2 regions of the Lactobacillus helsingborgensis genome follow, and region 2 is predicted to be linked to the other one. Evidence: riboswitches for the same ligand, from Rfam matches in the RefSeq annotation. Region 2 holds a riboswitch; the other holds the start of a gene.
The links. Region 2 has a riboswitch for thiamine pyrophosphate ahead of thiM (hydroxyethylthiazole kinase). Riboswitches for the same ligand answer to the same signal wherever they lie in the genome.
Positions count from the first base shown of each region.

Region 1: another riboswitch for thiamine pyrophosphate. It lies ahead of DLD54_RS00740 (ATP-binding cassette domain-containing protein); the one in region 2 lies ahead of thiM (hydroxyethylthiazole kinase).

Region 1 is NZ_CP029544.1:154,485-158,702, reverse strand. It holds gene htpX (zinc metalloprotease HtpX) at 1-431, shown strand, start outside; gene DLD54_RS00745 (AraC family transcriptional regulator) at 465-1,409, opposite strand; TPP riboswitch at 1,567-1,657, shown strand; gene DLD54_RS00740 (ATP-binding cassette domain-containing protein) at 1,697-3,055, shown strand; gene DLD54_RS00735 (energy-coupling factor transporter transmembrane component T family protein) at 3,067-3,720, shown strand; gene DLD54_RS00730 (glycoside hydrolase family 32 protein) at 3,760-4,218, opposite strand, start outside.
Region 2 is NZ_CP029544.1:1,744,955-1,749,172, forward strand. It holds gene DLD54_RS08255 (alpha-L-fucosidase) at 1-666, shown strand, start outside; gene DLD54_RS08265 (hypothetical protein) at 1,041-1,301, opposite strand; TPP riboswitch at 1,549-1,648, shown strand; gene thiM (hydroxyethylthiazole kinase) at 1,722-2,510, shown strand; gene thiD (bifunctional hydroxymethylpyrimidine kinase/phosphomethylpyrimidine kinase) at 2,522-3,316, shown strand; gene thiE (thiamine phosphate synthase) at 3,336-4,001, shown strand; gene gap (type I glyceraldehyde-3-phosphate dehydrogenase) at 4,102-4,218, opposite strand, start outside.

The sequences.
Region 1 (4,218 bases), 270 kb from region 2:
CTACTATTGCTGCAGTCTTGGTTGGCGTCATTTCATATTTATCGGGAATTGCCAGCCGCTACATCTGGTGGATTGACGATGATAGAGATAGAGACGACAACAACGGCGGTTCTATTGTTGTGATTTTCAAAGTTATAGCTATTTTGTTTGTGTTAATTCTGGGTCCGATCTGTGCCAGCTTAGCGCAAATGGCATTATCGCGTAATCGGGAATACTTGGCTGACGCTTCGTCAGTTGAATTAACGCGCAATCCTCAAGGATTAATTTCGGCGCTAGAGAAAATTGACGGTTCTGCACCAATGAAAAAAGCCGATCCGAGCAGTGCGGGAATGTATATTGAGGATCCATTACGCAAAAGACGCAGTTTTACGCATTTATTTGACAGTCACCCGCCGACAGCGGATAGAATTAAACGTTTGGAAAAAATGTAATAAATAAAGCAGCCTTTTCTAGTAAGGCTGCTTTTATTTTAAGTTGATATTTGCTTGTCGAAATAGTTCTGCACGCATCTGCACGGGCGTTTCATGGTAATATTCACTAAATTTTTTATAAAAGAATGATTTGCCGCTATAACCTACACGGGTAATTATTTCCTTAACAGAGATATCCGGGCGTGCCAGCAAACTTCGCGCTTCCTGCATACGTCTTTCATCAACATGTTCCATAAAGCTTTTGCCCGTTTTTTGTTTAACCAAACTTGAAAAATAATTGGGGTTAAAGCCAAAATACTTGGCCGCATCATTAAGGCTGACATCAGTGAAATGAGCATCAATATACTGCTCTAACTCGGTTTGAGCAAACTGATGATTAGTAATCAACCTAGTTTCAGCAGCTAAGTCTTGGCTTCTAATTGCTAAAAATAAGAGCAAATTAAGTTCTGCCATAATTATGTTGCGTGCAAAAAGATTTTGATTGAGATATTCATCAATTACTTTTTTAACTAGATGAGCGGATTTAGACATTGGCGTGCCGCTCATACTTAATAAGCGTTTCTGATTAAAAGCTGTAGTAATTTTTTTAAGTAGACCCTTTTCTTCACTATTCAGTTTAGAGTAATCACCTAGAAAATCTTGCATAGTTAAATTAGGGTCAAATTCAAGTTTAACTAAAATATCTTTATGGTTTGGTTTTAAAATCTCGTAGTTGCATTTCTTCTGTAAAAAAATAATATTACCAGCACTCAAAGTAAGTTCCTGAGCGTTAATCCTGGTTTTGACTGCTCCTTTTGCCAAATAAAGAATGGTTAAGCCTGTAGTTTGATAACGATGTATCCCAGTATTCCGATTTTCCAAAAAAGCACTGAATAAATTAAAATCTTCATTTCCCGGCTTTATTCTTATCTCATTTGTGTCCGACTTTTTTGAGTCCAAGACACTAGCCAAATATTGTTCTAACTTAACTGCCGCCATTACGTCACCTTCTTGTTTTATTTTTTATTTTCATAAATTTATTATATAGCAAATTGGCAGCTTGCTAATAAATTTTTGTTATTTCACAATTATTATTACAGGCCGTTAAAAGCAAGACTAATCAGTCTAGACAATAAAAATTCTTTTAGGTATAATGAAAATAATATCGGGGTGCCGTATAGGCTGAGAATATACCCGTTGAACCTGCTATGGATAATGCCAGCGAAGGGAAAACGAAAGATTTTACGTCGTCAGGTATTCTCCTGACGATTTTTTTGGTAACTAAATTGATTAAATTAAAGAACCTCACTTTTTCATACGATAAAGAAAATCAAATATTAACTGATATTAATTTAAAGATTCCTACGGGAGAATTTTCATTATTAGTTGGCCCTACCGGCTGCGGCAAGTCTACTTTATTAAAAATTTTAGCAGACTTATACCCTAAATTTGCCGGTCACTTAAGCGGCACTGTGACTTTAGCCGGATTAAAATCAGCAATGATGTTTCAAAGTGCCGGTGAGCAGTTCACTATGGCAACGCCACGTGAGGAAATCATTTTTGCACTTGAAAACTTATGCCTAACCAAAGCGCAGTATGAGAAGCGTCTAAATGAAGCCGTTCAGTTTGCCCAAATTGATTATTTGCTTGATCAAAAAATTAATACCATGTCTGGCGGCGAACAGCAGCGGGTAGCTTTAGCCGTTTTAATTGCAATGAATGTTGACCTTTTTTTACTCGATGAGCCGTTTGCCAGTTGCGATCCTGCAGCCCGCAAGTTTTTGATTGCTAAACTAGCCCATTTGCGCGATCAGGGCAAAACAATCATTGTGAGTGACCACGTATTATCTGGTTATGAGGGCATTTGTGATAACCTGTTTCAATTTCAGGGTAAAAAAATAGTGCAACTTGCACCAGATGAAAAAGAACAGCTGTTACAAAAAAGTATGACGGTTGCCTCTTATTCTTTCGCTTTGCCAGAACAAAACGAGCCAAATTGTTTTACGCTGCAAAATACCCGGATTTATCAAAATCGTTTGCTTCTCAAGCAAGAACATTTAAACATTGTTGCTGGTAAAACTACCCTGATAACAGGAGCAAACGGTGTGGGCAAAACTTCGCTTTTTAACGCATTAACTAAAATGCTGCCGTATTCTGGCAGTATCACTTACCACAATCAGGAAATTAACAAATTAGCGACCCGCAAGTACCTGCTTAAAGTCGGGCAAATTTTTCAAAGTGCAAGTGATCAGTTCATCAACGTTTCAGTGGCAGATGAAATTAACCTGAGCAAAAAGCACCGGACTAATTCTTTCTTTACGGATGAAAAAATAAATGAAACACTATCCTATCTTGAACTTGATTCTTTGCTTGATCATGTTGTTTACTCATTATCCGGTGGCCAACAAAAGAAACTGCAAATTTTACTGATGCTGATCTCTGATCAAGATGTATTACTGATTGACGAGCCCCTTAGCGGGCTGGATGCGGTTTCTGCGGGTAAAGTAATGACGTTATTAAGAAAAAGCCAAAAGGCCCGCAACCAAACGCTATTGATCATTAGTCACGAATTAACTAATTTGGCTGATTGGTGCGACTATCATCTTGTTTTTCAAGACCAGCATTTAAGCTATACAAATAAGTGAGGCTATCAACAATGAATCCTAGTTTCAAATTTTTTCTGGCACTAATTATTTCATTAGAAATATCCCTTAAGTCCAGTTTATGCACCAATTTGTTAATCATCGGTTGTGCATTAATTTATCTAATTTACAAACATATTAAATTAAAGAATTTGCTGCTAACGCTCTTAATGCCCCTAATTGCTGCATTTACGGTTTTTGCTACTTTATATTGGTTTGCACCGCAACCTAACTTGCAAAATGCACTGAGTTTATCCAGCCGTGTTTATGTCTATACGCTAACGATTTACTGTGTCTCAATTGGAACCACTGCCACAGACTTAGCTCGCTCTTTTGAACAAAACTTTCATTTACCGAGTAAGTTTGCTTATGGCGTTTTAGCTGCTCTCAATATTGTGCCGCGAATGAAAACAGCCGTTAAACAAATTCGGACTGCCGGCATGATGCGCGGCGTTTACCTGAGCTTTTGGTCACCCGTTCTCTATTTTAAAGCGATCTTAGTGGCCCTTAATTCAGCCGAAAATCTGGCACAAGGAATGGCATCTCATGGCTATCAGGAAAATGCTAAACGCTCCGTCATTGTGCCCATTCCTATTAAAAAAAGTGACTGGTTAACAGCCATCATTATCCTTCTTTTAGTAAACTTGGCTTTATTCACATTAAAATAAAAAAGTGGACGTTCATGTCCACTTTTTCTTTGGCCTAATTTATTTTGCTAAAGTATAGCCTATAATATTCACTTTGACTGGCTGGTCTGCATTGACAAAAATCTGAGGTGTTTCGGAAGCATAATATCGTTCTGAAAATACCAGTTCACCGTCATTTATGAAAAATTCAATTGAACTGGTATCAATAAATACCCGGATTTTCAGATTGGACTTTGGTCTTAATCTACCATAGCGTCGAGAATCATCTGCGGGTTTATCAGCTCGAGTTAAAACCACTTCGTTATTCCCTTTGTTCCAAGTGAGTGTTACTAAATCTTCCTGCTTATTTTTGAGTATAAAATTAATCTCACTACCAGACCAATCTTCAGTTTCAGCTGTCAAAAGCAATTCCAGATGCTGCGGATCAGAAACATTAATCTGCTTTAACGAAGTCATCAACTTTTCATCAATTACTTTTTCTTGCCGCAGCTGTTTCAGTTCTTTAATGGGTTTCATATA
Region 2 (4,218 bases):
CAAGCTATTATTACCAACAACACCGGATTAGGAAAGCAAGGAATAAGTGACGGACGAAAAGTGGACGTCCTGACTTTTGAAAGAGGCAATCCTCAAGTAATCAACCATTTTCAAAATAATCGTTACTTTGCTGCTGAAACCTCATTGACTCTAAACAGACATTGGGGCAATGCCCAAAATGACCTTAATTATGTTTCGGCGCGTCACTTAATTGAACAAATTTGTCACACTCGCAAAGTGGGGGCAAATTTATTAATTAACGTGGGCCCAGAATTTGATGGCTCTTTAAATATTCATTGCCTGTCGTTACTAGAAATTATTAAACAATGGATGGCAATTAATAAAGAAGCAGTCTATAACACCAATAATTTTGAGCATAAAACTTATACCGCTGCTGGAAATGATAATGATTTTATTAAAGGTAATTATTTATTTGTGGATAATCTGGGTAATGTTGGCAATCAGAACGTAGTACTGGGAGGAGAAAAAATGCGAGAAATAGTATTTAATAATTTTCCGCCCCAAAAGATCGAGCGCATTGTTTGGCTGGATAATGGCACCAATGTGGCGTTTAAACAATTGCCAGAAAAAAGCCAACTGATAGTTAAAGCAGACGGATTCGAGTACGGAACCAACTTGGTAGAGCGTGTAGCCAAGATTTATTGAACTTCATTTAAATAAAAAGACTAATAAATTACCATAATAAGGTGGTGAGCCCCAAAAGTTAGACAACTTTTGGGGCTTTTTCACCTGTGGCGACATTAGTATCATTAAAATGGTGGCATAGTTTATCGGATCCGGCTTACTACTGTTTGTATCATATTCTAATTTAGCAGTCTTTGATGCTTTGACTTTCCCCTTTTTACCAATGTTAGTCACGATTAGCACAAGAATGACCCCTGTGAAAAGAACCTCTTGTAGTTAATAGTCACAGGTTCTTTAAAGAATTTGTTTCACCATTCAAACAAGTGCTGATTTACTGGACTTTTTTGTATTTAAATCTCAGAAAATTAAGTTAAAACTGTCTTACAAAATTACTTTTAAAATTTGTCCTTATCATGTTTTCTCTTGTACCAATCATGTATTTCAAAAAATGTACATATTGCGAAATAGAGCAGCACAACAACAAAAACCACGGTAATCACTTTAACGAAAATAGCAAAATTAAACAAAATTGATAACCATAAAAAGGCCACAAACACTGCTGCAATAGGTAAAAATATTTTATCAATTTTATGTTCTATAAAAAGTGTATGAAGCGCGTTATTTCGATCTGTATTTGTAATTTTCTTTTTCATCATGACCGCTCCTTTCGCCTAACATTAAAAATTAATTAATTTTATTTAGTATAATATAGCATAAAAATTTAGGCAGCGAGTAATTGGCTAATTTTTTTGATCTAAAAAAAGCGGCTACTATAATTATTTGCTTTACTTGACAAAATACTTGGTTAGATTATGTAAAGAAAGCTTGAAATTATAAGCAGAATCATATTAAGCAGCAAAACATGACATTGTAATCTAGCATTAATTTCGTTATAATTGAAAGCGATAACACGAGGGGTGCCTTTTTGGCTGAGATGAAAATTATTTCAGACCCTTTGAACCTGTAAGTTAACACTTGCGTAGGAACGTGTCGAACCTGTTAGGCTTTGGCATTTTCACATGCTAAAGCTTTTTTTATTAATCAAAATTTTAAAGACAGTTAATTAGGAGAATATAATGCAGTTAGAATTATTAGACAAATTACGAGCGCAAAATCCGGTTATTTTCAACATTGCCAATTTTGTATCAGTTCAAGATGTGGCAAATGCTGTTAATGCTATTGGTGCTTCACCAATTATGAGCAATGAAGTCGCTGAAGCTGAAGAAATAGTGCGAATGGCTTCCGCGGTGGCAGTTAATATTGGCTGTTTAACCAAGCAGCAAATCAATCATATTAAAAAAGTGGAAGATTTAGCGCGCCAATATAATAAACCGATAGTGTTTGATCCCGTAGCTGTTGGTGCAGTTGAATATCGCTATAAAATTGCAGATAAACTTTTATGGGATTTTCATACTAGTATTATTCGGGGCAATATTGGTGAGATAGCTGCTTTAGGTGGCTTTGATTGGAGCTCAAAGGGGATTGATGCAGGCTCCGGTTCTGGTGATATTGATGAAATTACTGCAAAAACAGCGCAGAAATACCACTGTACAGTTATTGCCAGTGGCCCAACAGATACAATCAGCGACGGTAAAAGAATAGCCCATATCCATAACGGCTCGCCCCTTTTTAAAACCCACGTGGGCTCTGGTGACATGTTGACTAGTATTGTTACAGCATTTACTGCAGTCACTGACGATCCTTTTGAAGCAGCTCAAATAGGTGCTTTAGATTTCAGTTGCGCTGGTCAATTAGTAGTTCAAGAGCACCCCAATGTCGGACCAGGTACTTTTAGCATGTATCTCATGGATTATTTATATAAAGTAAAAGTTGCTGATATTGAACAAATTGCAGATTTTGATTAAGGAACTTTATGATGACTGAAAAAATTAATTCTTTTCCCCAAGTTTTAACTATTGCCGGCACTGATTCAGGTGGTGGTGCTGGAATCATGGCTGACTTAAAAACTTTTCAAATGCAAAAAGTATTTGGGACAGCAGTGGTCGTAGCAGTGACAGCACAAAACACTTTGGGCGTCCAGAAATCTTTTTTACTGCCCTTAGAAATGGTCGATGCCCAATTCGCCTCTCTGGCAGAAGATTTCCAGATCCGTGCTTGTAAAACAGGAATGTTGGGCGATGCGGCTCACGTTCACCAAGTTGCACTTAACCTGCAAAAGTATGACTTGGGCCCTATTACCATAGATCCCGTGATGATTGCTAAGGGGGGCGCACCATTATTAAGTCAAGATGCTGTTGCCACCGTTAAAAACGAATTGCTGCCTTTAGCCGATCTAATAACACCCAACTTGCCAGAAGCAGAAACTTTAACTGGCATCAAGGTACAAGATCAAAGCCAATATCCAGAATTAGCTCATAAATTACAAGATATGGGTGTTAAAAATGTGCTAATTAAAGGCGGTCATGCAAGTAGCGCAGAAGTAAAAGATTATGCTTTATTTGCTGATGGTTCCGATCTTTGGGTCAGCAGTTCCAGAATACATACCGAACGCACTCACGGTACAGGTGACACCTTAGCTGCAGCAATTACAGCTCAACTGGCTTTAGGTCAAAGTTTACCTGCGGCAATTAAAATTGCTAAAAAGTACGTTACTAAAACAATTAAGGAAACCATTCAAGTTGGTCATGGTCATGGCCCTTTAAATCATTGAGCTCAGTAATTTAGGAGAAATAATGAAAGACTTTAACACTGATTTTTTACATGCTTACTTTATTTGTGGCAGTCAAGACGTGCCAGAAGGTAAAACATTACCGGGCTTAGTCGCAGAAGCACTTGCTGCAGGTATTACAGCTTTTCAATTTCGGGACAAGGGTTCTAATTCAACTTTAAGTGAAGCCGAGAGACTCCCTATGGCGCAAAAGCTGCACCAATTGTGTTATGCATATCACGTGCCCTTCTTCATTGACGATGATGTTCAGCTTGCACAACAAGTTCATGCCGAAGGCGTTCATGTTGGTCAAAGCGATGAAGAAATCAGACAGGTCATTAAAGAAGTTGGCGCTCAAATGATTATCGGCTATTCCTGCTCGAATTTAACGCAAGTTGAGCAAGCCAATAAAATTAGCGGAATTGATTATTATGGTAGCGGTCCAATTTATGCCACCCAATCTAAAAGTGATGCCGACCCCGAAATTGGTATTACCGGCTTAAGCAAACTGGTCAAAAGCACAACCAGGCCAATTGTTGCTATTGGTGGGATTACCGCTAGCGACTTAAGCGCAATCGCTAAAACTAAGGCAGCTGGGGCTGCAGTAATTTCTTTGATTGCCCAAAGCAATGATATTAAGCAAACCGTTAGTCAAATGCTTACAGCACCATGGATGAAAAATGACTAGCACATTTTAAAAGCACAAAAAATGATTCTGCACTTGGCAGAACCATTTTTTATTGATGATAAACAGTCTTTAATTGTAAAAATATGAGTTATATTGATAATTAACCTAACTGGGCAATCTTTTGCAGTGTTCTAATCATTTGAGCTACAAAACCGGACTCATTATCATACCAGGCGTAACCTTTGACTAGTTGTACCCCATTATCTCCAGTTTCAAC